4 regions of the Caballeronia jiangsuensis genome follow, and region 3 is predicted to be linked to each of the others. Evidence: predicted binding sites of a transcription regulator. Region 3 holds the regulator's gene; each other region holds the start of a gene.
The links. Region 3 encodes FliA, which starts transcription of late flagellar genes. Its sites were predicted from a motif close to CTAAAGTTTNNNNNNNNNNNGCCGNTA; they were not measured.

Region 1 (7,368 bases), on a different contig from region 3:
CAGCGGGAACGGCATGTAGTCGAGGTGGAAGTGCAGCACGTCGAACTCGTGCGCGCGCTGGCGGACGGTTTCGAGCAGCAGCATGTGCGGCGCGAGCGCATCGCGCACGGTCGGGTCGAGACGCAACGCACGCGGCCACACCGCGTCGAGCGTCGCCTTGGTTTGCGAATCGCCGCTTGCGAACAAGGTTACATCGTGGCCGAGCTCGACGAGCGCATCGGTCAGATAAGACACGACGCGTTCAGTGCCGCCGTAAAACTTCGGAGGAACTGCTTCGTGCAACGGTGCAATTTGTGCGATTCGCATAACGTGACTCTCCATGTAGGTGAGGCATTGCAGTCACGCTCCGGTCGAGCGCTCAACACATGCCATTCGGGCGGGCCGCGTGTGGTGTAGACGCCGCCCGAGATCGGCCCGGAGATGAAAAACATCGCGACCGGGTTATCCCTTACTGCCCATTATCGGGATCGAGAGCGGCATTTCACGTCATTTTTCAATCGCTTATCGTTGTTACAGCGCGAAACATGTGCTGTTACGAAGTCAGAAATTGCACCAAAAAAGATGATGTAGACGGATTTGAAGCGTGGAACACGCCGCGGGGTTGTTACAAGCAATTTGCGGTCCTGCGGGCCGAACATTGCAGCAATTGACGGTCCGACGCGGCCCACAGCGAAAAGCCGAAACGCCGGCATTAAGTCAGACGAATAATTGCCGATAACTTATGTCTGCCGATCGGCAAGCGAAGGGCGTGGGCGTGTAAGAAATATTCCTACACGAATCTTCGCGAAACTCCGTCGTTGCGTCGGAAGGTTTGTCCGACAGGCGCGGCCGCGGGCATCGGCGACAATCGAATCGAGACCAGACAACGCGCGCGGGGCCGCATTCGCCTGTCCTTTGCGAATTCGAGCAAACGTTCACCCGCCGGGCCTGACCAGCCAAGTATCGATTCGGGGAAAAACATGACGATCAGCAATACGAGTACGCTCGCGGAAATCCGCGAGGTGAATCTGTCGTACTTGCTCCTCGCACAGCGGCTCCTTCAGGAAGACCGCGTTTCGGCGATGTACCGCCTCGGGCTTTCCGCGCAGGTCGCGCAGGTGCTGACCTCGCTGACGCTTGCGCAGGCGGTGAAAGTGGCGTCGTCGAGCCATTTGCTGTGCCGCTTTCGTTTCGACGATCACACGCTCCTCTCGTCACTCGCCGACAAGGACAAGAGCGCGGCGCTCGCGCACGCCCACGCGGCGATCCTGCTGGCCGACGGTCCCGTCGAGCAGATCGGCTGAACCACGCGACAACCCGATGGCGACAAAAAGCGTGGTCGCGGAAGTCCGCGAAATCACCCTGGCGATCGAGCTGATCGAACTGGGCGCGCGGCTGCAGTTGCTCGAAGCGGAAACGAGCCTCTCGCGTGACCGTCTCATCAAGCTCTACAAGGAGCTGAAGGGCGCGTCGCCGCCGAAGGGCATGCTGCCGTTCTCGACCGACTGGTTCATGACCTGGCAGCCGAATATCCATTCGTCGCTGTTTCACGCGATTTATCGCTTCGTCGATACGCACGGCGGCGTGAAGTCGACCATTCAGACGATCGTCAAGAGCTACCGCCTGTACCTCGAACATCTCGAGATGCACGGCGACGAACCCGTCCTCTCGCTCACGCGCGCGTGGACACTCGTGCGCTACTTCGAATCCGGGATGCTGCAGACCAACGCCTGCACGCGCTGCGGCGGACGCTTCGTCGCGCACGCGTACGAGCTGCGCGCGGGCTATGTCTGCGGCCTGTGCCAGCCGCCGTCGCGCGCGGGCAAGACCCGCAAGGCGATCGCATCGTCCGGCGCGGCGGAGCGCGCTCCAGGCATCGCGGCCTGACGCCGCACTTCCGGCACGGCCCGCTGCCACACGGGGTTTACCGTTTGCCGTCCACGCGGATTTGCCCCCAAAGTTTTTCAGTCGAGTGCCGTAAACCACTTAACGGCGGTCTTACCGCATCAAAACGTGAGGACTCGACTGTGCTGATTTTCGTTGGATCGCTCGTGACATTGCTGTCCGTTTTCGGCGGTTACGCGCTCGAAGGCGGGCACCTTGGCGCGCTCATGCAGCCGGTCGAGATTCTGATGATCGCGGGCGCGGGCGTCGGCGCGTTCATCCTCGGCAACAACGTCAAGACCATCAAGGCGACCATTCAGGTTCTGCCGACGCTCTTCAAGGGCGCGAAGTACGACAAGAGCATGTACATGGAGCTGATGGGCCTGCTCTACGTGCTGCTCGCGAAGGCGCGCAAGGAAGGCACGCTCGCGCTCGAAGCGGATATCGAAGATCCGGCGAAGAGCCCGGTCTTCAGCCAGTACCCCAAGATTCTCGACGATCACCATATCGTCGAATTTCTGACGGACTATCTGCGCCTCATGGTCAGCGGCAACATGAACGCGTTCGAAATCGAAAGCCTCATGGACGAGGAGATCGAGACGCATCACGTCGAGGGCGAGGCGCCCGCGCATGCGCTGACCAAGGTCGGCGACGCGATGCCCGCGTTCGGCATCGTCGCGGCCGTGATGGGCGTCGTGCACACGATGGCCTCCGCCGATCAGCCGCCCGCGATTCTCGGCGAGATGATCGCGCAGGCGCTCGTCGGCACCTTCCTCGGCATTCTCCTTTCCTACGGTTTCATCGGGCCGCTCGCGAATGTCGCGGAACAGCGCGTCGCGGAGCAGACCAAGATGTTCCAGTGCATCAAGGTGACCATTCTCGCGAGCCTGAACGGCTACGCGCCCGCGATCGCGGTGGAGTTCGGCCGCAAGGTGCTGTTCTCGACGGAACGTCCGTCGTTCTCCGAACTGGAAGAACACGTGCGCCGGGTCAAGTCGAAGTGACCGGAGCACAGCGATGAGCAACGACAGCGAACGGCCCATCTTCATCAAGCGCATCGTCGCCGGCAAGAAGGGGCATCACGGCGGCGCGTGGAAGCTCGCCTACGCGGACTTCATGACCGCGATGATGGCGTTCTTCCTGCTGATGTGGCTGCTTTCGTCGACGTCGCCGGTGCAGCGGCGCGGCATCGCCGAGTACTTCAACATGCCGCTCAAGGCCGCGATGGTCGGCGGCAAGTCCGTCGGCATGGACAACAGCATTCTCATCGGCGGCGGCCGCGATATTTCCAGCAACGAAGCGGGCGCGGCGCGCAGGTCCGACGGCAGCACGCAGCTCGCGCAGCGCGCCTCGTCCAACAACGACGAAGAATTGCTCAAGGCCGCGCAAGGCGAGCTCGAACGGCGCGAGCAGGTGCGCCTGCATGATCTGCAGGTGAAGCTCATGGCCGCGATCGAGGCCAATCCGACGCTGCGCCAGTTCAAGCAGCAGATCCGCATCGAGTCGACGCAACAGGGCTTGCGCATCGAGATCGTCGATACGCAGAAGCGCCCGATGTTCGCGCTCTCCAGCAACGCCGTGCAGCCCTACATGCGCGACATCCTGCGCGAGATCGGCAAGACGCTCAACGACGTGCCGAACCGCATCGTCGTGCAGGGACACACCGACGCCGTGAAGTACGCGGGCGGCGAGAAGGGTTACAGCAACTGGGAGCTGTCGGCGGACCGCGCGAACGCGTCGCGGCGCGAGCTGGTCGCGGGCGGCATGGACGAAGCGAAAGTGATGCGCGTGCTCGGGCTCGCGTCGACGCAGAACCTGAACAAGAAGGATCCGCTCGATCCGGAGAACCGGCGCATCAGCGTCATCGTGCTCAATCGCAAGACGGAAATGTCGATGCTGCGCGACGACGGCTCGCCGGGCGCGACGCTCGACAACGGCACGGACGCGCAAGGCGCGCCGGCGACTGCGCTCGGCCAGCTCATCCCTGGCATCGCGGCCCGGCCCGCGGCGCAATGAGCAAATTGCTCGAAAAACAGGCTCAAGACTCGGCACGTTTCGACCGTCATCACGGCAAGAGACAAACATGATCAAAAACATTCTGGCAATCGACGATTCAGCCGCGATGCGGCAAATCCTCTCGGCGACGCTGGCGACGGCGGGTTACGAAGTGACCGTCGCGTCGGACGGCGACGAAGGGCTGGAGTGGGCGCTCGCGGAGCGCTTCGACCTGGTTCTGACCGACCAGCACATGCCGGGCAGAAGCGGACTCGATCTGATCGTGGCGCTGCGCGCGAACCACGCCTACCGGGCGACGCCGATCCTGGTCCTCACGACCGAAGGCGGCGAGCCCTTCAAGGACGCGGCGCGCTCGGCGGGCGCGACGGGCTGGATCGAGAAGCCGCTCGATCCGGACCTGCTGACCGAACTGGTCGCCGCGCTCTCGGAAGACACGCAGCACTGAAGCGAAAGCAAAAGACAACCCGCGCACGCACGCGCCGACGGTGACTCAAGCATGACACTCGACATTACCCAGTTCTATCAAACCTTCTTCGACGAAGCGGATGAACTGCTCGCGCAGATGGAGCAACTGCTGCTCGTTCTGGACATCGCGAATCCGGACCCGGAAGACCTCGCGGCGATCTTCCGCGCGGCGCATTCGATCAAGGGCGGCGCGGCCACGTTCGGCTTCACCGCGCTCACCGAGACGACGCACATCCTCGAATCGCTGCTGGACCGGGCGCGCAACAACGAGCTCGTCCTGCGCCGCGACATGATCGACACGTTTCTCGCGACCAAGGACGTGCTCTCGGATCAGCTCGCCGCCTATCGCGCGAGCACGGAGCCGGATGCGGCCGCGGCCGCGGCGATCTGCGCGAAGCTGGAGCGCCTGAAGAACGAGCAGGCCGAAGGCGGCCAGCCGGGCCAGATCGAGCCGCCCTCGCTGCCGGGTACGGCGAAGAACGCGGCGAAGCCGGACGTCGCGCCCGCCTATGAAGGCCCGAACGCGCCGCCCGCGCACGTGATCGCACAGGCGGCGGACGTGATCGAGGACGACGGCAACTGGGACGGCGCATTCGAACTCACCGATGTATCGACACATGCGGGAACCGCTGCCGATGCGACGCCGGGACACACCGGCGCGCTGGCGGCGGATGCAGGACCCCACCTGAAAATTACGCTACGGGGGGTGGGCGAGAAGGACCTGGCGACTCTGATCGAGGAGCTGGGGAATCTGGGAAGCATCGTCGGAGAAAAGAAGACGGACGCCGAGTATGTGGTTTGGCTCGACTCGGACGTCCCGGCCGACGATATCGTCGCCGTGTGCTGTTTCGTGATCGATGAAAAGCAGATCGCGATCGGCCGTGGCGACGCGGCGGCGCAATCCGCCGAAGCAGCGCCAGCAATACCGGCAGTGCAACCCACGCTACACGAAGAGCCGAAGCAATCGCAGGCGCATGCAGCGCCCGCATCCGCGGCTGGCAAGGAAGCAGTGAAAGAAGAATCGGCGGCGGCGGCGGGCTTGCAGGTCCCGTCCGCTGCCCAACCGACGAAATCCGCGGCAAGCGACGCCGACAAGAAGGCGCGGCCGCAGGCGGCCGCATCGGCGGAAGGCAGCTCGATTCGCGTCGGCGTGGAGAAGGTCGATCAGCTCATCAATCTGGTGGGCGAGCTCGTCATCACGCAGGCGATGCTCGCGGAAACCACGAGCACGTTCGATCCCGCTCTGCACGACCGTCTTTTCAACGGCATGGCGCAGTTGGAGCGCAACGCGCGCGACCTGCAAGAGGCCGTCATGTCCATCCGCATGATGCCGATGGATTACGTATTCAGCCGCTTCCCGCGCCTCGTGCGCGATATCGCCGGCAAGCTCGGCAAGGAAGTGGAACTCGTCACGTTCGGTCAGGCGACCGAGCTCGACAAGAGCCTGATCGAGCGCATCATCGATCCGCTCACGCACCTCGTGCGCAACTCGCTCGATCACGGCATCGAAACCGTGGAAGCGCGCCGCGCGGCGGGCAAGTCGACCACCGGCCAGCTCGTGCTGTCGGCGGCGCATCACGGCGGCAACATCGTGATCGAAGTGAGCGACGATGGCGCCGGCCTGCGCCGCGACAAGATTCTCGCGAAGGCGCAGAAGCAGGGCATGCAGGTTTCCGAATCGATGAGCGACGAGGAAGTCTGGCAGCTCATCTTCATGCCGGGCTTCTCGACCGCCGAACAGGTGACCGATATTTCCGGCCGCGGCGTAGGCATGGACGTGGTGAAGCGCAACATCCAGTCGATGGGCGGCCACGTCGAAATCATGTCGCGCCAGGGCGCGGGCACGACGACGAAGATCGTGTTGCCGCTCACGCTCGCGATCCTCGACGGCATGTCGGTGAAGGTCGGCAACGAGATCTTCATTCTGCCGCTGAACTTCGTGATGGAGTCGCTGCAACCGGTCGCGGAAGACATCTACACGGTCGCGAACGGCGAACGCGTCGTGCGCGTGCGCGGTGAATATCTGCCGCTCGTCGCGCTGCATCGCGTGTTCGATGTCGAAGGCGCGCGCACCGAGCCGACGCAGGGCATCGTCACGATCATGCAGACCGAAGGTCGCCGCTTCGCGATGCTGATCGACGAACTCGTCGGCCAGCAGCAGGTGGTCGTGAAGAACCTCGAAACCAATTACCGCAAGGTGCACGGCATTTCCGCCGCGACCATCCTGGGCGACGGTCGTGTCGCGCTGATCGTCGACGTGGCCGCGCTCAACCGCGAATCGCGCGCACAGCACGGCGCGCACTCTCACTAACAACGAAGGAGCCATTCATGGCAGACGTTCAAACGATTCATACCGCTGCGCCTTCGCGACGTGATGCGGGTCACGCCGAAGCGGCCGGACAGGAATTCCTCGTGTTCACGCTCGGCGCCGAGGAATACGGCATCGACATCCTGAAGGTGCAGGAAATTCGCGGCTACGACAACGTTACACGCATCGCGAATGCGCCCGCGTTCATCAAGGGCGTGATCAATCTGCGCGGCATCATCGTGCCGATCGTCGACATGCGCATCAAGTTCAATCTGGGCCGCGTCGAGTACGACAACCAGACCGTCGTGATCATCCTGAATGTGGCGCATCGCGTGGTCGGCATGGTGGTCGATGGCGTGTCGGACGTGCTCACGCTCGCGCAGGAGCAGGTCATGCCCGCGCCCGAATTCGGCGGCACGCTCGCGACGGAATATCTGACGGGTCTCGGCACGGTCGACGGCCGCATGCTGATCCTGATGGACATCGAAAAGCTCATGACGAGCCGCGAGATGGAGTTGATCGACTCCGTTGCCGCATAACGAGCGAAGAGAAAGAAGCCATGCTGAAGAAGTTGTCGATCCGCACGACGCTCACGCTCGTCGGCCTGCTGTTCACCGGATGCGCGGCGCTGATCGGCGCGCTCGCGCTCGCCGGGCTCAATTCCGCCAACGCGTCGCTCTCATCGCTCGCGCAGGAAGACCTGGTCGCGATGCGCG
Region 2 (7,368 bases), on a different contig from region 3:
ATTTTTCTTTGTGGATCGCGGCTTCAGGCCGCGATTTGCGCAGGCGCGGGATCGGCGAGGTCATCGCCCGAATCTTCGCCTTCGTCATAGAGATGCAGCAGGCGATAGCCGCTCTTGTACACGGGCTGCAAGCGGAAGTTGTTCACCGGCTCGATTTCGAGCGCAAGGCGCAGACGCGAAACGTGGCTGTCGATCGTGCGCGTGGTTTCGCGGAATTCGCGTCCCCAGACCATCGCGAAAATATGATCGCGCGACAGCACCCGGCCGATGTTCGAGAAGAAAAGCTGCGCGAGTCGGAATTGCGTGCCGCTCAGTTGCACCGGTTTGCCGCGCACGGTCACGATTTGCTGGCGGGCGTCGAAACGGTATGGGTCGACTTCGAGACACGCACTTGACGTCGCCGGATACGCGCGGCGCAGCAGCGCCTCGACGCGCGCGCCGAACTCGCCCGGGCGAATGGGATACACGATGTAATCGTCCGCGCCCGCGGTCAGTGCGCAGACCACGTTGTGCTCGGCGCCGTCGGGCGTCGCGAACATGACCGGCACGCGTTCGCCGAAGCTCGAGCGCACGGATTTGAGCAGGTCGAGGCCGCACAGGCCCGTGGAATTCCAGTCGAGAATCAACAGATCGACGGTCGAGCGGGACAGCGCTTTCGATAGCACGAGGCCGTCGCCGAACGTCACGCAAGTGTGACCGAGTCGTTTGACGACATCGCTGATGAGATTTCGATAACTTGGGTCGGTTTGCAAAACGGCGACGCGCATGAGGTCTTACCTGATGAGTCCAAGGGACATTGGGGCGGGTGCCTTACTGCGGGCCACCGCCGGATGTCTCGTCGCGGGATGAGACGAGGCTGATCACGCTGCGCATTCTGGCCAGCGAGACGCCCCTTTCCCATCGGACTCATCTGAATTGTCAATGCATGTGACTGCGCATCCCTCCGGCCGCAATGCGTCTCATGCGCACAACCATCTCGAAAATAGAACGACTTTTCTCTTTTGCGCCAGTTTTCATCCTGTAACATCCCGCTTCTGGCTCAAAAGTTCCCGCTTCCGCCGTTTTATCGAGACGTCGCGTAGCAAGTTGCGCCGCGACTCTCCGTCGCATCGCGCAGCGCGGATGACGGGCGTCGGCTCTCGAATCCGCGCCCGCCTTCGCTTCGCGTCGACCCGGCGCGTGTCGTCACTCCCGCAGGGCAAGGCCTCGTCCTACCGCGCATCACGCGTGGCTTTTCCACTCACGGGTTCTTTTTTCGATGCAGGCAACACCTCTGTCCGACGCCCCCCGCGCGGCCGGCCGTGCGCTCACGCGCGGCGACTACAAGACGCTCACGCTCGCCGCGCTCGGCGGCGCGCTCGAGTTCTACGACTTCATCATCTTCGTGTTCTTCGCGCCGGTCATCGGCCAACTGTTCTTTCCGCCGACGATTCCTGACTGGCTGCGTCAATTGCAGACTTTCGGCATCTTCGCGGCCGGTTACCTCGCGCGTCCGCTCGGTGGAATCGTCATGGCGCACTTCGGCGATCTGCTTGGCCGCAAGCGCATGTTCACGCTCTCCGTGCTGCTGATGTCCGTGCCGACGCTCCTCATGGGCCTGTTGCCCACCTACGCGTCGATCGGCCTGATGGCGCCCGTGCTGCTGCTTCTGTTTCGCGTGATGCAGGGCGCGGCGGTCGGCGGCGAGGTGCCGGGCGCGTGGGTGTTCGTCTCGGAGCACGTGCCGGGCCGTCATGTCGGCTATGCGTGCGGCACGCTCACGGCCGGTCTGACGGCGGGCATCCTGCTCGGCTCGCTCATCGCCACGGCGATCAACAAGTCGTTCGCGCCCGCCGAAGTCGCCGATTTCGCATGGCGTCTGCCGTTCCTGCTCGGCGGTCTGTTCGGTCTGTGCTCGGTCTTCCTGCGCCGCTGGCTGCACGAAACGCCGGTGTTCGCCGAGTTGCAAAAGCGCAAGTCGCTCGCGGCGGAGATCCCGCTCAAGGCGGTGCTGCGCGACCACGGCCGCGCGGTGATCGTTTCGATGCTGCTCACGTGGATGCTGTCGGCGGCGATCGTCGTCGTGATTCTGATGACGCCGACCTTGCTCCAGAAGCAGTTCCACATCGCGCCGGCGACGGTGCTCGTCGCGAACTGCGCGGCGACGCTGTGCCTCACGATCGGCTGCGTGCTCGCGGGCGCGATCGCGGGCCGCATCGGCGCGGGCAAGACCATCTTCATCGGCGGCGTGGCGCTTGCCGTTTCGTACTGGCTGATGTTCCAGCAGGTCGCGCTCGATGCCTCCGTGCTGCTGCCGTGGTACGCGCTCGCGGGCTTTTTCGTCGGCGTGATCGGCGCGATTCCGTTCGTGATGGTGAAGGCGTTCCCGCCCGCCATCCGCTTCTCTGGCATCTCGTTTTCGTACAACGTCGCGTACGCGGTGTTCGGCGGACTCACGCCGATCGTCGTCTCGCTGATGATGAAATCGAGCCCGATGGCGCCCGCGGTCTATGTCGGCGCACTGTGCGCGGTCGGCGCGCTGACGACGTTCTTCATCAGGGAAGCACGCTGATTCAGCGTTGACGTCGTTGGGAAAATGGCGCGCCGCTCACCCGGCGCGCCATTTTTCATTCGACTTCCACGTTTCAGGCCATGCTGAAACATCGAACGCGCGACGCGCTTACGATTAAAGGCATGAACTCGAACCTTTCCTCATCCGAAACGCATTTGTCCGCCCGACAGATGCTCGTGGTCACGGCGACGAGCGTCGGCTTCGTCGTCTCTCAGCTCGATGTCTCGATCGTGAATGTCGCGCTCGCGAGCATCGGTCACGACCTGCAAGCGAGTGTCGCGAGCCTGCAATGGACCGTCGACAGTTACGCGCTCGCCTTCGCCGCGCTCATGCTCTCGGCGGGCTCGCTCGGCGATCGCTTCGGCGCGCGGCGCATGTTCCTCGGCGGCCTCGCGCTCTTCGCGCTGGCGTCGCTCGCGTGCGCCTTTTCGCGCGATGTGACCCAACTGATCGCCGCGCGCGCCCTGCAAGGCATCGGTGCGGCGGGCATGCTGCCGAATTCGCTCGCGCTCCTGAACGCGTCATGCGGCCACGACCGCCGCCTGCGCGCGCGTGCGGTCGGACTTTGGACCGCGGCGGGCGCGGTGTCGATCGCGGCGGGGCCGATCGTCGGCGGCGTGCTGATCGCGGCGTTCGGCTGGCGCAGCATCTTCTGGGTCAATCTGCCGATCTGCGCGGCAGGCATTGCGGCGACGCTCGTGTGGGTCGAGAAAACGCGCGCGAAAGACCACGAACATGCGGACGGCATCGACCTGCCCGGCCAGGCGCTCGCGATCGTCGCGCTCGCGGCGCTGGTCGGCGCGGTGATCGAGCTGCGTCCGCTCGGACCGGCGCATCCGCTCGTGATCGGCGGACTCGTGCTCGCGCTGGCGGCGGGCGGCGCGTTCATCGCGATCGAACGAAAAAGCCGCGCGCCGATGCTGCCGCTCTCGCTCTTCGCCGAGCGCACGTTCAGCGCGGCCGTCGTCTTCGGTATCGGCGTGAATCTCACCTATTATGGAATGGTCTTCGTTTTGAGCCTGTATTTGCAGCGTGTGCTCGGTCATACGCCCTTGCAGACCGGTCTCGCGTTCCTGCCGCTGACGGGCGGCTTCCTGATCTCGAACCTCGCGAGCGGCCCCGTCGTGGCGCGCTTCGGCTCGCGTGGCCCGATGATCGCCGGCGCGCTGCTCGATGCAGCGGGCTTGGCGGCGCTCGCCTTCGTCGATGCGACGACGCCCACGGCCGCCCTACTCGTGCCGTTCCTGCTGATTCCCTCCGGCATGGGCCTCGCGGTTCCGGCGATGACGACCGCGCTGCTCGGCACCGTCGGCCAGCAGCGCGCGGGCACGGCGTCGGCGGTGCTCAATACCGCGCGGCAGGCGGCGGGCGCGATCGGCGTCGCGGCATTCGGCGCGCTCGCGGCGCACGGCGACGGCGCGCCGAACGCGGAACATATCGTCGATGCGGTGCGCTGGTCGGCGGCGATTTCCGTCGCGCTTTTGCTGGCCGCCGCGCTGATCGCGCGCCACGTGCGCAATCCGGCGAGCGCGAAGACGGAAGCCACGAAACGCGCGTGCGGCGCGCTTTCCGACGAAGCCGAATGAAGACGGGCGGCAGCGGGAACGCACGTTGCAGTGTCAGGGCAAAGCACGCTGGAAGATCCATCCATTGACGGAAGATTCAGGAGATCACCATGTCGACGATGCCTCGCTCCCCCGAAGAGCCTCTCGAACCGGACCCGGACAAGCTGCTCGATCCGGACGCCCCGCCGAACCCCGACGATCCGGACATGCCCGACGGCCCGGATTCCGCCACGCCGATGGTGCCCGCCGATCCGAAGAACGGCGAGCCGCGCATGTGACCGGCTGAACGACTGGCGAGTTAATAAAGCAATGCCCGCGCGGCCGCATGCGCCGCGCGGGCATTCTTCCTGATGGACCGGCCTGAAACGCTGCTACAGGCTCGTCGTCTGCACGGTGCCGGTTTCCAGCGCGCGCTCGATCAACGCTTCCTGCTGCGCCTTGCGCACGGCATCGGCGACGAGCGTATCGGGCGCTTCGACTTCCGCCTTGATCGCACCGATGATGCCGTCCGCCTCGACGATCACGAGCGACTCCGCCGAATCCGCGCGGCTGATGATGACCCGCGCCGGTCCGCCACCTTCTGCAATGCTCGCGCAGAACTGCATGTTTTGCCCGCCGATTACCTGCTCGAATGTTTGAATCATCGCTGCCTTCCGCGTTGGTTGGACAAAAGCTGACACAGGCTGCGCACCGTCAGCACGCGGCCTGCCTTCTCATTGATTCGCACATGCGCACCAGGTTCAATTCTGTAAGCATGCGGGCGGCGACGCAAGCTCAACGTCTTGCATCGTCGAGTTGGCGCAGGACGGCGGCCGTGGCGTCGTCGGCGGGAAAGAATGCCTCGATCGCGAGTTCGGACAACGTGATATCGACCGGTGTGCCGAAGACCGTCGTCGTGCTGAAGAACGACAGCACGCCGTATTGCGTGCGCATGCGCAGCGGCACGACGACCGGATCGGTGTCCGCTCGCGTCGCATGCCCGGCATGGGCGGGCGCGGGATACGCTTCGAGTTCCGCGAAGAGCGCGGCGAGCGTCGCGTCGCCCGAGACGTCGATTTGCCGGCGCAGACGCGCGAGCAGATGCGCGCGCCACTCGTGCCAGTTGTCGATGACATCGGCGAGACCTTGCGGATGCATCGACAGGCGCAGCACGTTCACCGGCGGCGCGAGCAGTTCTTCATCCGCCGATGCGACGAGCGGCGCGAACGCCGCGTTGGCCGCGACCATCGTCCAGTGACGATCGACGGCGAGCGCGGGATAAGGCTCGTGCCCCTTCAACACGAGATCGACAGCGCGGCGCGCGGCGGCGAGTTGCGGATCGGCGAGCGCGCGCTCGCGATACAGCGGCGCATAACCAGCCGCGACGAGCAGCGTATTGCGCTCGCGCAGCGGCACGTCGAGTTGCTCGGCGAGGCGCAAGAGCATCTCGCGGCTCGGTAGCGAGCGTCCCGATTCGACGAAGCTCAGATGACGCGTGGAGACGTCCGCGACGCCGGCGAGATCGAGCTGGCTCAGGCGTCGCCGCTGACGCCATTCGCGCAACAGCGTGCCGACGCTCGATTGCATGGCGGAGTGTGCAAGGGTCGAGTTCATGCGACCGATGTTAGACGAGCCCGTGCGCACGATCCATTACCCGCGACGTAATCGCCTCGAACGGCATGAGACTGTATCGCGAACGAACGTAAGATTTACTCCGCAAACATTTGCGCAGAAAAAGTTGCGCGCGTCACCCTAAATGTCCGGTGATTAAAAGCCGATAAGCCCCACAACAAGCGAAACAATGCGTCGCGAGCCGTGCGCGCCTCAATCCCGAGCACGCACGGCTCGCGGCGCCCGGACATTTGCGGAGAAAACATGTTTGTCATCATCGGATGGGTCCTGGTTATCGGCTCGGTGATCGGAAGCTTCATCGGCGTCGGCGGCCACCTCGCCGCCCTCGTGCAACCGTTCGAGCTGCTGTGTATTTTCGGCGCGGCGATCGGCGCGTTCGTCGTATCGAATCCGACGGCCACGCTCAAGAAAACGCTGCAATCCATCCCGAAGGCCTTCAAGGGCGGCGGCTACTCGAAAGAGAAGTATCTCGCGCTGATCGCGCTGCTCTACGAACTGCTTCAGAAGGCGCGCAAGGAAGGGATGATGGCGCTCGAAGCCGATGTCGACGCGCCCGAGTCCAGCCCGGTCTTTCAGAAGTACGAGCACGTGATGGCCGATCATCATCTGCTCGATTTCATCGTCGACTATCTGCGCATGATGTCGGCGGGCAACGTCAACGCGCTCGAAATGCAGGATCTGATGGACGAGGAACTCGAGACGCATCACACCGAAAGCGCGGTCGCGGCCAATGCGATCCAGAAGATGGCGGACGGCCTGCCCGCGTTCGGTATCGTGGCGGCCGTGATGGGCGTCGTGCACACGATGGGCTCGGTGGGCGCAGCGCCCGCGGTGCTCGGCGAGATGATCGCGGGTGCGCTCGTCGGCACCTTCCTCGGCATTCTGCTGGCGTATGGCTTCATCGGCCCGCTCGCGGATCTGCTCAACGCCAAGGGCGCGGCCGAAGCAAAACCGTTCCAGTGCGTGAAGTCCGTGCTCCTCGCATCGATGAACGGCTATGCGCCGACGGTCGCCGTCGAGTTCGGCCGCAAGGTGCTCTTCACCGCCGACCGTCCGAGCTTCAAGGAACTCGATGACGCGGTGCGCGCAACCAAGATGCCGAAGTCGGCCTCCTAACTTCACGGCATAGACATCATGGCTGAGAAACCATCACGCGATCCGCTGCAATCGGTGCTCGCGCCTACCGTCGTCGTGAAGCGCAAGAAGAAGGCGCACGGCCACGGTCATCATGGCGGCGCGTGGAAGATCGCCTACGCCGACTTCGTCACCGCGATGATGGCGTTCTTTCTGCTGATGTGGCTGCTCGGCTCGACCTCGAAGTACGACAAGGAAGGCATCGAGCAGTACTTCAATACGCCGCTCTCCGCGCTCTTTGGCAACGATGGCGGCGCGTCGGCGCATACGAGCGTCATCACGGGCGGCGGCAAGGATTTGTCGAGCACGCGTCCGGGTGAAGGCAAGAAGAGTCAGGCGCAGCCCGTGCCGCAATCGATCGCGCGCGCGGCCGTCGCGATGGAAGACTTGCAGAAGCTGCAGCAGCTCAAGCAGAAGCTGATGGCGCTCATCGAGCAGATGCCCGCGTTGCGCGCGTTCAAGGATCAGATTCGCATCGCGATCACGAGCGAAGGATTGCGCATCGAG
Region 3 (7,368 bases):
TCCGCGGCGCGGCGTCGGCAACACGACGCTCGAAGCGCTCGGCGCGTTCGCGGGCGCGGCGAAGGTGTCGCTGTTCGAAGCGGTGTTCATGGGCGGCATCGAGGCGCGTCTGTCGGCGCGGCAGGTCGAGCCGCTACGCACGTTCTGCGAATGGATTCGCCGGCTGTCGGACCGCGCGGCGCGCGATCCGGCGACCGAAGTGCTCGACGACATGATGGAAGCCATCCACTACGAGTCGTATCTCTACGATGCCTACGACGAGCGGCAGGCGCAGTCGAAGTGGCAGAACGTGCTCGAGTTTCTCGAATGGTTGAAGCGCAAGGGCACGAAGCCGGAAGCCGCGCCGGGCGCGGAGCAGACAGGCTACGACACCGCCGACGGTTTCGCCGATGAAGGCAAGAACCTGCTCGGCCTGATCCAGACCGTCGCGCTGATGTCGATGCTCGAAGGCAAGGAAGAAGATCCGGATGCGGTGCGGCTGTCGACGGTGCATGCGTCGAAGGGACTGGAGTATCCGCACGTGTTTCTGGTGGGCGTGGAAGAAGGGATCATGCCGCATCGCGGCAGCTCGGACGATGACGCGCCCGTCGACGATTCGCGCATCGAGGAAGAACGCCGGCTGATGTATGTCGCGATCACGCGGGCGCAGCGCAGTCTGCATCTGAACTGGTGCAAGAAGAGAAAGCGCGCGCGTGAGACCGTGGTGTGCGAGCCGTCGCGCTTCATCCCCGAGATGCTGCTCGACGACGCACCGCCACCGACGGCCGAGGAGAAGCCGTTGTCGCCAAAAGACCGGATGGCGATGCTCAAGGCGATGTTGCAGAAGACCTGATGCTTTCGCTTTCTTCGCGCTTCAAAATGAAAAACCCTGCGCCGCTTGAACCGACGCAGGGTTTTTTCATTGCACGCGGGAACGTTACTTCGCCGCGTTCACCATGTAATCGACCGCGGCCTTCACATCCGCATCCGGTGCGTTCGATCCGCCCTTCGGCGGCATCGCGCCTTTGCCGTGCAATGCGTAGTTGTAGACGGTGTCCATCGGCTCTTTCAGGCGCGGCGCCCATGCGGCCTTGTCGCCGAACTTCGGCGCGTTGAGCACGCCGGCCGCGTGACATGCCTGGCAAACTTGCTCGTATAGCGCCTTGCCGGCTTGAGCCGCATCCGCGCTTTGGCCGCCCGCTGCCGGTGCAGCAGCCTGCGGCACCGATGCCAGCGCCGCGACGGCTGCTGCCGCCTGGGCGTTTTCATTCGCGCTCGCGCCGGCCGGTGCCGCAGCCCCCGATGCGCCCGCGCTCGCCGCCGCACCCGATGCGGGTTGCGCTGGTTCCGCCAGTTTGCCGCCGCTGCCGTTGGCCATATAGACGACCGCGCGCGCGATTTCGAAGTCGCTGTAATCGTCGGGACTGGTGCCGCCGCGTGCGGGCATCGCGCCCTTGCCGTTGAGCGCGTTGTGCAGGAGCGTGTCGTAGCCTTCACCGATACGCGGCGCCCATGCGCCGGCATCGCCGAACTTGGGTGCGCCAGCGGTGCCCGCTGCGTGACAGGCGGAGCACACGGCCTTGAAGACTTCCTCGCCGGACTTGTAGACGCGCGGCGCGTTGGCGTCGCGGATATCGACCTGCGCGGCGGGCGCGATGCGCTCGTTCACCGACTGCTCGATGTCCGTGCCCGCGCCGGTACGCGTCGAGTTGTTCACATAAACCGCGAGCAGGATGATGATGGCGACCGGGATGCCGAATCCCGCGATGATCGCGGCGATGAGTTGTCCGGGCGTCTTGATCGGGGCTCCGTGGGGTGCTTCGCTCATGCTTGTCTCGTCTCCCGTTTTTTGGTGTGAGTCGGTTCAGTGACAGCGTGACAGCTACCGCATTGCGCTTGGGCGCGCCTGGGGAAAGGCACGGTCGATTATAGACGGAACGCTTAACTGTCGGCGCGAGGTGGCTGTGGCGGCAGTGCGGGCGTTTACCCGAATCGTGTGATGCGTCCAACCCCGGGCGATGGACGAAGTCACGGAAAACAGGTATTCTCTCGGATTCGTTGGGCCTTGCAGCAGCCGTTTGTCTTTTGGCGCTTCCCTCACGCAAGGCCTCTCCCCGATGCGCCCGTAGCTCAATGGATAGAGTACTGCCCTCCGAAGGCAGGGGTTGCTGGTTCGATCCCAGCCGGGCGCGCCAATCCTTCTCCGCGACGCGCGATCATTCGGCTTCCGCGAGAATCGTCCCCCACCCGAACCCCATCCCCGCCAGCCACCTCCGGTAAGCCACCGCCATCCGATCACACCGCTGATGCAACTCCGCATCGAGATCGAGCGGCAGACGCCGAGGCCATTGCGACTCGACGATCGGCGTGTCCTGCATCAGTATTTCCATATTGAAGTCGTAAAGCGCCTGATCCGAATGCGTCGCGTCGTCCTCATGAATCGACACAAGCCACGCGCGCGTTTCCGTCTGCGTCACCGGCGACGCCGCCAGCATGATATGCAGCGCACCCTGTCCGCCCGACGCCATCTTCGTGAGACTCGCGATCAACGGCCGCTTCACGCGATACACATAATCGATCATCGCGCCGCCGCCCTGTCCAGGAATCCCCGCGGGTTGCCAGTACCGGCACTGCCGCGCCTCCAGTCCGCCATCGGAAGTCTGCACGACTTCATAATCCGGCACTTCCGTATGCGCGTCCTCGCCCAGAATCCCCACATGCACGAACGAAAAGTGCGCCATATCGAGAAAATTTTCGACGACGCGCGGCGCCGATGACCTCACCGTCTGCGGCGCGAGATTGATGCGCCGGCCACCGGGAATCGCGGCTTCGGGAAAGAAGTCGAGCGCGTAGGCCGGCTCGCCGAAGCACATCCACACGACGCCGTACTTCTCCTCGCTGACGAACGTCGTCGCGCAGGCACGTTTCGGAGGACGCAAAGATGGATTCGATGGAATCCGCAAACACTGCCCTTCGATGTCGTAACGCCAGCCGTGATACGGGCACACGATCTGATCGCGCATCACGTGCCCGAGCGACAACTGCGCGCCCCGATGCGGACAGTAATCGCGCCACACATGCGCCGCGCCGATACTGTCGCGCCACACGACAATCCGCTCATCGGCCACGACGAACCCGCGCGCGCCGCCTTCGGGAACGTCTTCGCTATTGCAGACCGGCAGCCATTCGCCGGCCAGAGAAATGGATTCGTCGCGCATCACGGTGAATCGGAAATAGAAGTGCGAAAGCCGTTATTACACGAAACACAGCGTCTTCGCAAAACGTTGCAAAATAGCGGATCGCTCGCTCGGCGCAATTCGATACCACGCCATAAAGCCGATGCCACGCGACGGGGCCGCAGTACACGACAGCAAGATAAAAGAAAGAAATCACCATCCAGGGGTTCAGTATGGAGCAGGCGCATCAACCGGCACGCCGGCCTTATGCCTTCGCATGGTCCGAGCACCGGAATCCCGAGCGCGAGCAGGCCACGCTGCGGGTCTGGATGGGAGCGGCAGTTCTTCTGGCCTACGGCATCTTCGCGTGGCTCCGGCCTTCCTACGATGCACTCGCGGTCGCGCGTCTCATCGCGCTCTACGTGTCTTACGGTGCGGCCACGCTGCTGATCGTCAGCCGCATGAGCACGCCGTCGGAGAAGCGTCTCACGGTCACGACCATCGTCGATCAAACGCTGCTCGGGCTCGCGCTTGCAGCGGGCGGCGCGATTGCGCTGCCGCTCATCTGGGTGATGTTCTGGTTTCTGATCGGCTCGGGATGCCGTTACGGCAAGCGCACGCTCGCGGTGTCGTGCGCGACGGCGCTTATCGTCGTGATGGCGCTCGGCGTCTGGCAGCCGTGGTGGCGCGCCAATCTTCCCGCCGCGATCGGGCTCGGTTTGAGCGTGCTGGGCGCATCGGTGTATTTGAGCGTACTCGTCGATCGCCTCGGCAATGCGAATCGCGATCTCGCGCGTCAGGCATCGACCGATCCGCTCACGGGCCTGTCCAACCGATACGCGCTCGAACGGATCGTCGATCGTGCGATGACCGCGCGCGAAACCGATGGCGACGATGCCACCGCGCTCCTTCTCATCGATCTCGACGGCTTCAAGGAAGTGAACGATACCTACGGTCACGCGGTCGGCGACATGCTGCTGCAAGCCTTCGCGCAATCGCTCGCGAAGCGCATGCGCAAGTCCGACACCATCGCGCGTCTGGGCGGCGACGAGTTCGTCGTGCTCGCGCATCAGGTGCGCGACCGCGCGGCGGTGCTATCGGTGGCCGACAGCATTCACTCGATTCTCGACGCGATGACATCGGTGCAGGAGCGGCCGGTGTCGGTATCGGCGAGCATCGGCGCGTGTCTGCTTTCGAGCGCGACGAGCGCGCAGCAGTCCGGCATCACCGCCGTGCTGCGCGCCGCCGATCGTGCGATGTATCGCGCGAAAAGTCTCGGCGAAGGGAAAACGGTCTTCGCCGAAACGCGCGACTTCGAAACGAGCTGAATCAGGCCTCGACGCTCGTCCACGCCTGCTCGCGCAGCTTCGTGCGCAGACGTGCGACCGCCTGGCTGTGCAGCTGGCACACGCGCGATTCGCTCACTTCCATTACCGCGCCGATTTCGCGCAGGTTCAGGCCGCGTTCGTAGTAGAGGCTCATCAGCAGCTTCTCGCGCTCGGGCAGCTTGTCGATCGCTTCGATCAGCGCGCCGCGCAGGCTGTCGTCGAGCAGCGCCGAAAGCGGATCCGAGCGATCGACGCAATAGCGGTCGAGGAACGGCTCGTCGTCGGCGGAGCGGTCGAAGTCTTCGTAGTAGATCAGCTGGCTGCCGTGCAGATCCTGGAGCATCGACTGATACTCGTCGAGCGGCATCTTCATGTGCTCGGCGATCTCCGTCTCGCTCGCGGAGCGGCCGAGGTTCTGCTCGACCTTATGCACCGCCGATTCCACTTCGCGCGACGTCTTGCGCATGCTGCGCGGCAGCCAGTCGTTGGCGCGCAGCTCGTCGAGCATCGCGCCGCGAATGCGCTGGCTCGCGTAGGTTTCGAATTGCGCGCCTTGATCTTCCTTGTAGCGGCTCGCCGCGTCCAGCAGACCGATCATGCCGGCCTGGATGAGATCGTCGAGATCGACGCTCGCCGGCATCTTGGCGACGAGCTGAAGCCCCAGCCGACGAACGAGCGGCGCATATTTCGTCAGGACGTCCGACTGTGAGAGTTTGCCTTGGGCGTTATACATCATGGTCACCTATCTTGATCACATCGACGCCGTGCTGCTCATTGCAAAGTCGTGAAGCGCGGCCACACGATGCGCCGCCTCCCGCCCGCCCTGTTCAGAGTCGCCAACCGGAATTCGCGCGTCTGGCTGGCCGTTCGCCGCGCGCATGTACGGCGCGGGGCGCATCGGCCAGTGGAGGAGCTCCGCCGCGATCGCGCGGTAGTCGCGTGCCGCGGCCGTGGCCGGGAACGCTTCGACTGCGCAGCGTGAGAGTTCCTTTGCCCGAGCGACGCGCGCATCCTCGGACACATACCCTGCCTGCACGAGCGACACGGCCAGATACCGGCTCGCGACGCCCGACAGGTTGTCGAACGCGACCGCCGCGTCAGCCGGGTTCTGCACGTGATTGATGAGCACGCGGAACTGGCCGATCGCATGGGCGTAGTGCAGGCGCTTCATGCACGCATACGCCTCGGTGATCGCCGACGCGGCCACCCGCGTCACGATGAGAAAGTCATGCGCCTGTGCCGCGAGCGTCGACAGCGCGCCGTGACGGTCCAGTTGCGCATCGATCAAAACGATGTCGGCCGGACCATCGAGCAATGCGCGGCACTGCGCGGCGTCGTGGCTGATGCGCTCGTCGCGCGGTGCGGCGATCTGCGAGAAGCCGAACGGCGTGCGCTCGACGACATCGGCGAGCGCGCGGCGGCCGGACATCACCGCGGCGAGCGTGCCTGCATCGGACAAACCCAGCATGCGGCTCACCGATCCCGCGTCCTGATGCTCGTCGATCACGAGCACATCCTTGCCGTGCACGGACAGCGCCGCGCCGAGATTCACCACCGCCGACGTGCACCCGATGCCCGCCGGCCCGCCCGCAACCGCCACCACGCGCGAACCGGCACGCGTGAGCAGCCGTCGCAGACCTTCCGCCTGGTCGAGCACGAACTTATCCAAAGTGCACCCCATGCAGTTCGGTCGTGGCGCGCGCGGACAATGCGGAGAGCAGCGCCGGCACTTCTTCGTCCTGCGGCACGAACGGCGAGCCGTCGCGGGGAATGCAGAATGCGCTCTTGATGAGAAAACGCTTGGTCGCGACGTACAGGTTCTCCGGCACCTTCTGGCCGGTCGACACGTAATGCACCGGCAGCTTGTAGCGGATGACCGTATCGAGCACGCCGCCGAGATTCGTCGCTTCGTCGAGCTTGGTCAGGATGCAGCCCGCGAGCGGCGGCTGATCCGCGGCGCTCTTGTATGCCTGCACGACTTCGTTGAGCGTGTCGCCGTGGCTCGTCGCGTTGAGCAGCAGGATGCGCTGCACCGGATGACCCGCGCCGCACAGCATCGCGATCTGATCCGAGACCATGCGGTCGCGCTGGCTCATGCCGATCGTGTCGATCAGCACGATATGTTTGTTGCGCAGCTCGGAAAGCGCGAGCTGCAGGTCGGCGGCGTCCTTCACCGCGTGAACCGACACGCCGAGAATCTTGCCGAAGATGCGCAGTTGCTCGTGCGCGCCGATCCGGTAGCTGTCGGTCGTAAGCAGCGCGACCTTGCTCGCGCCGAAGCGCATCACGCAGCGCGCCGCGAGCTTCGCGGTGGTCGTCGTCTTGCCGACGCCCGTCGGGCCCATCAGCGCGAACACGCCGCCGCGTTCCATCAGCGCATCTTCGCTATCCATCACCGGGATGTTCGATTCGAGCACTTCCTGCACCCATTCGAGCGCGCCTTCCACGCTTTCCATCTCCGGCATGTTGTCCACCATCATGCGGACGAGTTGCGCGGAGAAACCGGCGGCGAAGAGACGCTTGGTCAGCGCGCCGCCCGTCGGGTTGCGGCGCTGGCGCTCGCCCCAGAGCAGACCGGAGAAGTGCTCTTCCATCATCGAGCGCATCGACGAAAGCTCGTTCATCACCGTTTCGTTGACGACCTGCTCCATGCGTGCGCGGATCGCTTCCGTCACGACCGCCGCCGCGTTCGCCGGCAGACCTTCGAAGGCGCCTTCCTGCGCAGCCGGCGCGGTGCTCGCCGCCGGTGCTTCGGCGTGCGGCGCGCTCGCGTTGATCTTCTGCGCGGCGCGGCGTGCGGCGACCTGCGCGGCTTCGCGTGCCCAGTCGGGCGTTTCGACCTTCGATTGAACGCGCGCCTGAGCGATGGCTTCCGCGCGGTTCGC
Region 4 (7,368 bases), on a different contig from region 3:
GTCGGGCTCGCGCCATCGTTCACGATCAACGATCGCGAAGATTCCGCCGATCTCATGAATCTGGTGCGGCACGAGCTCGGGTTGTCGTCGAAGGAGAAGCGCTTTCCCGCGAAGTCGACCTGTTTCGCGATCTACTCGCGCGTCGTGAACACGGGCGCGTCGCTTGGTAACGTGCTCGATCAGTCGTATCCGTGGTGCCGCGAGTGGGAAGCCGACCTTAAGCGTCTGTTCGCCGCCTACGTCGCCGCGAAACAGGCGCAAAGCGTGCTCGATTACGACGACCTGCTGCTCTACTGGTCGCATCTCGCGGCGGAGCCTTCAGTGGCGGCGGATCTCGCTAGTCGGTTCGACCACGTGCTCGTCGACGAATATCAGGACACCAACCGCCTGCAGGCGTCCATCCTGCTCGCGATGAAGCCCGACGGGCGCGGCCTCACGGTCGTCGGCGACGACGCGCAGTCCATCTATTCGTTTCGCGGCGCGACCGTGCGCAATATCCTCGATTTTCCCGGCCATTTCGATCCGCCCGCCGCGACCGTCACGCTCGATCGCAACTATCGCTCAACGCTGCCGATTCTCGAGGCATCGAATGCGGTGATCGGGCTCGCGTCGGAGCGCTACACGAAGAATCTGTGGACCGACAAGGCATCGGCGCAGAAGCCGCGCGTCGTCTCCGTCGCCGATGAAGCCGATCAGGCGCGCTATGTCGTCGAAAAGGTGCTCGAAGCGCGCGAGGCGGGCATGAAGTTGAAGGCGCAAGCGGTGCTGTTCCGCGCCGCGCATCACAGCGCGACGCTCGAAATCGAACTCACGCGGCGCAACATTCCTTTCGTGAAATTCGGGGGACTCAAGTTTCTCGATTCCGTCCACGTGAAAGACGTGCTGGCGGTGCTGCGCTGGGCGGAAAATCCGCGCGACCGCGTCGCGGGTTTTCGGGTCGCGCAGTTGCTGCCGGGCATCGGTCCGGCCATCGCCGGGCGCTTGCTGGATAGCGTCGCGCAGGATCAGGCGCCAGGCGCGATTGCCAGATTTCAGGCTCCCGCGCGAGCCAGCGAAGACTGGCCGCGCTTCGTCGGGCTGATGGCGAAACTTTGCGGCCGCGAATCCGGCTGGCCGGCCGAGTTCGAAATGATCCGCCGCTGGTACGAGCCGCACCTGGAGCGCAATCACGAGGACGCGGCGATCCGCATCGGCGATGTGCTGCAGATGGAGAGCATCGCGTCGACGTATCCCACGCGCGAGCGCTTTCTCACCGAACTCACGCTCGATCCGCCCGACGCGACGAGCGACGAATCCGGCGTCCCGATGCTCGACGAGGACTATCTGATTCTTTCGACCATCCACTCTGCGAAGGGCCAGGAGTGGCGCAACGTGTTCGTGCTGAACGGCGTGGACGGCTGCATTCCGTCCGATCTGGGCACGGGCAGCGACGAGGAAATCGACGAGGAGCGGCGTCTGCTCTACGTGGCGATGACGCGCGCGAAGGAAGACCTGCACATCATCACGCCACAGCGGTTCTACGTGCACAACCAGACGCATCTGGGCGACCGGCACGTCTGGGCGCAGCGCACGCGCTTCATCCCGCCGCATCTGATGCAGAACTTCGAAGCGGCCGCGTGGCCGCCGGTGATCGCGCCCGCCGCGCCGACGGCGGCGGGGCTGGCGGCGGCCGCGAAAGCGAAAATCGATATCGCGGCGCGCCTGAAGGGAATGTGGGATTAACGCTGCGCGCGTGACGGTCGCGGAGCGCGCGGCGACGGTGCAAAGATGCTGCGCAGCCACGCGGCGAAGCGCGTGAAGCCGTCGTAAGGCTCTTCGACGAACAGTTCGGGCCGCAGCGAGCGCACATATTCCAGCACCTGTTGCGCTTCCTGCTTCTGGATCGACCCATAGAAAATGCCGAGCCGCAGCAGGCAGCGCAGTTCGCCCAGCTTTTCACGCGCGGTCGAGCCGATGCTCGTCTCCACGGAAATCTTCGTTTCGTACACGCGCTGGCGCAGCGAATCCGCGAGACGCCACGCGGGCGTCTGCATCTTTTCTTCGACTTCGCGGATGTCCGCCGCAGCCGATTTCATTTGCGACGCGAGCATGTCCACTTGCGACACATCGCCCTTCGCCTCGGTGACGATCGCGGTCGCCCACGCGCGCGACGCCGCGATGAGATCCTCCGCGGTCCAGTCGGCGCGGATCGCGAACGCGAATCCGTGCTCGGAGGCCTGACGGATCAGGATTTCGACGACATCGGGAAACTCCTTGTCGAGCGCGCGCTTGGCCCACGCGTACTGGCCGTGCGTGAGCATGCGCTGCACCGCCTGCTCGGTCAGCGGCGTGTCGTTGTCCAGCAGCTTCGCGCGCAGGAAGTCTTCGAACGTCGGCGTGACGAATTGCGGATCCAGCTTCAGCGACAGGCGCATGAACGCTTCGAAATCGCGATGCAGCGAAGCGATCGTCTCTTCGCGCAACGAAAGGGTGATTTGACGCATGTTGGTTCCCGGTTCCGCGTCCGGATGGTCCGGAGCGCGAGAAATGCCTTTGGCGCCGCTCTCGGGGCGGAGTCCATTCGTTTCTGATATCGGCGCGCTTTCCGGGAACTTGAGGATTTTTCGATGCTTTTTGAAAGCCGTTGGCTAGCGAATTGACGGAAACGTTTAGCGCAGCACGGCGAACTGCCAGACGAAAAATACCGTCAGCGACACCGCAATCGTCAAAAGCGGCCGTTTCGTGAGCGCGCAAACGATGATCGCGACAATTGCCGCCACGAGCTGCGGATTGCGCCAGGTGATTTCGGCGCCGTTGCCGTGCGGCGAGACGGCCATCGGCACGATGATCGCCGTGAGCACCGTCACCGGCACGAACGAAAGCGCGGTGCGCACGATCGGCGGAAAGGGCAGGCGCTCGCCCAGCACGAATACGGCGGCGCGGATCACATATGTGACCACCGCCATGCCGAGGATCAGCGTGATGTAGTTCATTGCGTGCGCTCCTTGGCGTTCTTCAGGCGGTTTTTCTCGTGCGGGCGGTTCTCCATCAGCGTGAGCACCATGCCGACCGCGACGCCCACGAACACCGCCGCAAGCAACCCGAGCTTGTACGGCCAGCCCTGCCAAGCGAAGGACAGCACGCCTGATGCGAGCGCCGCCGCGACGAAACGCACGGCGACAAGCTGCGGCACGATGATCGCGATGAACGTCGCGACCATCGCGAAGTCGAGGCCGAGCGATTTCAAACCGGGAAACGCCGCGCCGAACAACAGGCCGAGGAGCGTCCACAACTGCCAGTTCAGGTACATCGCGACGCCGGAGCCGAAAAAGTAATGCGGGCCGGTCTCGCCCGGCGCGCGCTTCTGATAATGCGCGTAGGCGACGGCGAAGACTTCGTCGGTGAGAGTGCCCGCGAGCGCCCAGCGCCAGCGGCGCGGCAGATGCGCGACATACGGCGCGAGCGTCGCCGAATAGAGCACGTGTCGCAGATTGACGACGAGCGTCGTCGCCCAGATGACGGCGAAGCTCGCATGCGACGCGATCAGGCCGACCGCGATGAACTGCGCGGAGCCCGCGAACACCGCGAGCGACATCAGCTGGCCATGCCAGAGCGCGAGCGGACTTGCGGTGACGAGCGTGCCGAAGATCACGCCGAAGGGCGCGGCGCCGATCATCATCGGAATGGTGTCGCGTGCGCCGGCAGCGAATTCGCGCAATGCGGCGCCGGAAGGTTGTGCGGGTGTTGCTTTCAAGGTTTCCTCCTATGGAAGCGAGGATACGCAAGACGCCGGCTTACACGCTTGTACGTTCTTGCGCTTTCCTGGCTGGGCGAAGCGCTCAGCGCCAGCGGCCGGGCGGCACGCCGAACGTTCGCTTGAAATGGCGCGTGAAATGACTCTGGTCGGTGAAGCCGCTCGCCGCGGCCACGTCGGTCACGGAAGCGCCCGCGCGCAATGCCGGCAACGCGCGCACGATACGCAACTGGTTGCGCCATGCGTGCGGCGCGAGGCCCGTTTCGCGTGTGAAGAGACGCGCCGCATGGAAGGTCGAGAGACCGACAGTCTGGGCGAGTTCGGCGAGCGTGACCGGTTCGAGCAGATCGTCGGCGAGTCGGGATTTCATCGCCGTGACGCGGTGTGTGTCGGCGGCAAGCGGCGCGATGTCCGGGCGTTCCAGCGCGTGGCGGCCGAGCAGCGTCGTCACGGCATCGACGAGCGCCAGTTCCGCGGCGAGCGGGTCCGCGCCGCTTTCCAGTAGCCGATGCGCGACGACCAGGCGCCGCGCCAGATCGGGATCGCGGATGATGTCATCGGGAAACCAGGGCGACGATTCCCGCCGCCCCGACATGTCCCGCGCGAGGCCTTCGACGAACGGCACCGGCAGATAGAACACGCGATAGCGCCAGCCCGCATCGACGGCCCGCGCGCCTGTATGCACCTCGCCGGGATTGATCACCGGCACCGAGCCGGTTTCGGCCACATGATGCGCACCGCGATAGTCGTAGCATTCCGCGCCGGCTTCGATGACGGGCACCGTGTAGGCGTCGTGCCAGTGCGGCGAGAATTCGTGATCGTAGTATTCGGCCGTGACCATGTCCGCGTCCGGCACGAGCGGCGAGCGCCAGTAGCGTGCGGCGTTGCGGAAACGGTCGGCGTTCATCGTCGGGAAAGTCTGAGGCGGGCGGAATCGCTCAGTTTACAACTTTGCTACGCGCCGGACAGGACAGTTGCGCATCACTTCACCGGTATGGTCGTGCCTTCGGGCACCGGCACGGCCGTCACGCTGTTCTTCGGGCTGCCGGTCGCGACGCGGTCGCTATACGTCAGATAGACGAGCGTATTGCGTTTCGCATCGACGATGCGCACCACGTGCAGCGTCTTGAAGATGAACGACATGCCGGCCGAGAACACATCGGTTTTCTGCTTGAGCGGCTGGGAGATCTTGATCGGCCCGACCTGACGGCAGGCGATAGACGCTTCGGTCGGGTCTTCCGCGATGCCGAGCGTGCCTTTCACGCCGCCCGTGCGCGCGCGCGACACATAGCAGGTCACGCCCTGGACGAGCGGGTCGTCGTAAGCGTCGACGCTCACGCGATCCGAGCCGGTGAAACGGAAATTGGTGTTGACGCTGGCGATTTCCTCCGCGTGCGCGAATCCCGCCCCGAGGAGGGTGGCGAGCAAGGCCAGGTTTCGGGCGAGCGCAAGGACGGAGGGTTTCATCGTCGTCTTCCGGAAAAGAGAAAGGGCGTCGTATTGTATCGACGCCCTTGGCTCTTCGATGCATCTCGCGCTTCGCATGCAGTCAATGAAAGATCAGATACAGGATCACCAGCACGATCACCGGCACGCCGAGCAACCATCCAAGTAGGTAAGGCATGTCGTCCTCCTTCGCGTGTTGTTGTTGACGATTCCAGTATCGCGAGGAAGGCCGGCGGGCGTTAGCCGTGCATGTCCGAAATCTGTGTAGGTGTTGTCCTATCAGGACTTTCTCGCGGCTTACAGATTCGTAAGGCGATTCGATTCAGGCGACGCGCTTCTTCCGTGCCGCGATGTCGGCGTAGAGCGTGCGCACGTAGTCGAGATGCGCGCCCGCGCACTCGCGCGCCCGCGCGGGATCGCGCGCGACGATCGCATCGAAGATCGCGCGATGCTGCGTCATCAGATTCGCTTCGACTTCATCGTCGTAATCGACGAGACGATGCGAGGTCAGCATCGATTCGCGAACCAGTTCGTTGAGGCCGTGCATGACGTGCGTGAGCGCCACGTTGTGCGTCGCGTCGGCGATCGCGAGATGGAACGCCGCATCCTTTTCCGCGATGCGCGTGCTCTTGTCGGCGACGGCGGTCTGCAGCGCGTCGAACGCGGCGGCGATGCGCGCGATATCGGCATCGGTGGCGCGCTCGGCGGCGTAAGCGGTCGACAGCGTTTCGAGGCCGTGGCGCAGTTCGAGCACGTCGGCGCTGGCGTTCGGCTGCTGTTCGAGCAGTGCGGCGAGCGGATGCGACACGAGCGGCGCCGTCACATCCGACACGACGAAACCGCCGCGTCCCGCCGCGCGTATGAATCCGTCCGATTCCAGCCGGATCAGCGCCTCGCGCAGCGACGGGCGCGACACGTTCAGCTGCTCGGCCAGATCGCGCTCGGCGGGCAGACGCTGGCCAGGCAGGAGCGTGCCGTTCGAGATCAGTTCGCGAATCTGACCGGACACGACATCGGAGAGGCGCACGCGAGCGTACGAGTGCGCATGGACGGGCTGAAAACTCATCGCTGGACGTATAGGCCGGTTGAAAGCTGGTGAATGTCCGAGTTTGACACGAAAGAGGCATCTCATTAAAGTCTTGGTCAGACCAAGCTTACCAAAATTGATTGTCCAACCCCACGATCGGACCTCATGAAAGTTGCCCTGTTCGTCCCCTGTTTCATCGACGCGTTCTATCCGCAGATCGGCATCGCCACGCTCGAATTGCTCGAGCGGCTCGGCGTGGACGTCGACTATCCGCCGGATCAGACGTGCTGCGGCCAGCCGATGGCCAATAGCGGCGCGCACAAGGACGCCGCGGGCGCCGAGCGCGTGTTCGCGCGGAATTTCGCCGACTACGACTATGTGGTCGGGCCGTCGGCGAGTTGTGTGCATCATGTCCGCGAGCACTTCACCGCGATCGAGCAGACGAGCGCGGTACAGAAGGTTCGTCGCAATACGTTTGAGCTCGTCGAATTCCTGCATGACGTGCTGAAGGTTCGCGAGTTTCCGTGGGCCGAGTTTCCGCACAAGGTCGGGCTGCACAACAGTTGCAGCGCGGTGCGGCATCTGCGCGAGACATCGAATTCGGAAGTCGCGGGCACGCCGTTTTCGAAGCCCCGCGCGCTGCTCGAAGGCGTGAAGGGCATCGAGTTCGTCACGCCCGCGCGTCCCGACGAATGCTGCGGGTTCGGCGGCACGTTCTCGGTCACCGAAGAGGCGGTCTCCGTGCGCATGGGGCAGGACAAGGTGCGCGATCACGTCGGGGCGGGCGCGGAGTACATCGTGTCGGGCGACATGTCGTGTCTCATGCATCAGCAAGGCTGCGCGGAGCGCATGAAGGCCGATGCGAAGTTCATCCATATCGCGCAGGTCCTGAACGGAGCACGCGCATGAGTAAGACCGTTCGCATCGATCACGCGAAGGCGGCGGGCGCGTTCCTGCAAAAGCCGGATCACGTCGCGTTCCACGACAAGCGTCTGTGGGACTTGCGCAGCAAGCGCGACGCGCAGGCGCACGGCATCCCGGAATGGGAGACGATGCGCAATCTCGCGTCGCAGATCAAGGAGCACACGCTTTCCAATCTGGCCGATTACATCGCGCAGTTCGTCGATCAGGCCGAGAAGAATGGCGTCGTCGTGCATTTCGC

Region 1: a site for FliA is predicted at 1,934-1,960, ahead of motA (flagellar motor stator protein MotA). Genes of this name have one in related genera too.
Region 2: a site for FliA is predicted at 5,849-5,875, ahead of motA (flagellar motor stator protein MotA). Genes of this name have one in related genera too.
Region 4: a site for FliA is predicted at 2,571-2,597, ahead of PQR08_RS14775 (DUF4088 family protein). Genes of this name have one in related genera too.

What each region holds. Positions count from the first base shown of each region.
Region 1 is NZ_JAQQDB010000015.1:133,943-141,310, forward strand. Features, by position in the region: gene PQR08_RS17945 (glycosyltransferase family 4 protein) at 1-306, opposite strand, end outside; gene flhD (flagellar transcriptional regulator FlhD) at 966-1,283, shown strand; gene flhC (flagellar transcriptional regulator FlhC) at 1,300-1,866, shown strand; gene motA (flagellar motor stator protein MotA) at 2,007-2,867, shown strand; gene motB (flagellar motor protein MotB) at 2,881-3,879, shown strand; gene PQR08_RS17970 (response regulator) at 3,947-4,324, shown strand; gene cheA (chemotaxis protein CheA) at 4,376-6,655, shown strand; gene cheW (chemotaxis protein CheW) at 6,673-7,191, shown strand; gene PQR08_RS17985 (methyl-accepting chemotaxis protein) at 7,212-7,368, shown strand, end outside.
Region 2 is NZ_JAQQDB010000003.1:196,651-204,018, reverse strand. Features, by position in the region: gene PQR08_RS04715 (response regulator transcription factor) at 24-767, opposite strand; gene PQR08_RS04710 (MFS transporter) at 1,259-2,551, shown strand; gene PQR08_RS04705 (MFS transporter) at 2,674-4,137, shown strand; gene PQR08_RS04700 (hypothetical protein) at 4,227-4,394, shown strand; gene PQR08_RS04695 (hypothetical protein) at 4,488-4,760, opposite strand; gene PQR08_RS04690 (helix-turn-helix transcriptional regulator) at 4,891-5,709, opposite strand; gene motA (flagellar motor stator protein MotA) at 5,971-6,843, shown strand; gene motB (flagellar motor protein MotB) at 6,862-7,368, shown strand, end outside.
Region 3 is NZ_JAQQDB010000011.1:159,026-166,393, reverse strand. Features, by position in the region: gene PQR08_RS14155 (UvrD-helicase domain-containing protein) at 1-832, shown strand, start outside; gene PQR08_RS14150 (c-type cytochrome) at 917-1,807, opposite strand; tRNA gene PQR08_RS14145 (tRNA-Arg) at 2,099-2,174, shown strand; gene PQR08_RS14140 (Rieske 2Fe-2S domain-containing protein) at 2,196-3,197, opposite strand; gene PQR08_RS14135 (diguanylate cyclase) at 3,389-4,483, shown strand; gene PQR08_RS14130 (RNA polymerase sigma factor FliA) at 4,485-5,219, opposite strand; gene PQR08_RS14125 (MinD/ParA family ATP-binding protein) at 5,235-6,152, opposite strand; gene flhF (flagellar biosynthesis GTPase FlhF) at 6,145-7,368, opposite strand, start outside.
Region 4 is NZ_JAQQDB010000012.1:88,843-96,210, forward strand. Features, by position in the region: gene PQR08_RS14770 (ATP-dependent helicase) at 1-1,722, shown strand, start outside; gene PQR08_RS14775 (DUF4088 family protein) at 1,719-2,483, opposite strand; gene PQR08_RS14780 (AzlD domain-containing protein) at 2,649-2,972, opposite strand; gene PQR08_RS14785 (AzlC family ABC transporter permease) at 2,969-3,733, opposite strand; gene PQR08_RS14790 (helix-turn-helix transcriptional regulator) at 3,819-4,640, opposite strand; gene PQR08_RS14795 (CreA family protein) at 4,715-5,200, opposite strand; gene PQR08_RS14800 (FadR/GntR family transcriptional regulator) at 5,502-6,245, opposite strand; gene PQR08_RS14805 ((Fe-S)-binding protein) at 6,372-7,115, shown strand; gene PQR08_RS14810 (lactate utilization protein B) at 7,112-7,368, shown strand, end outside.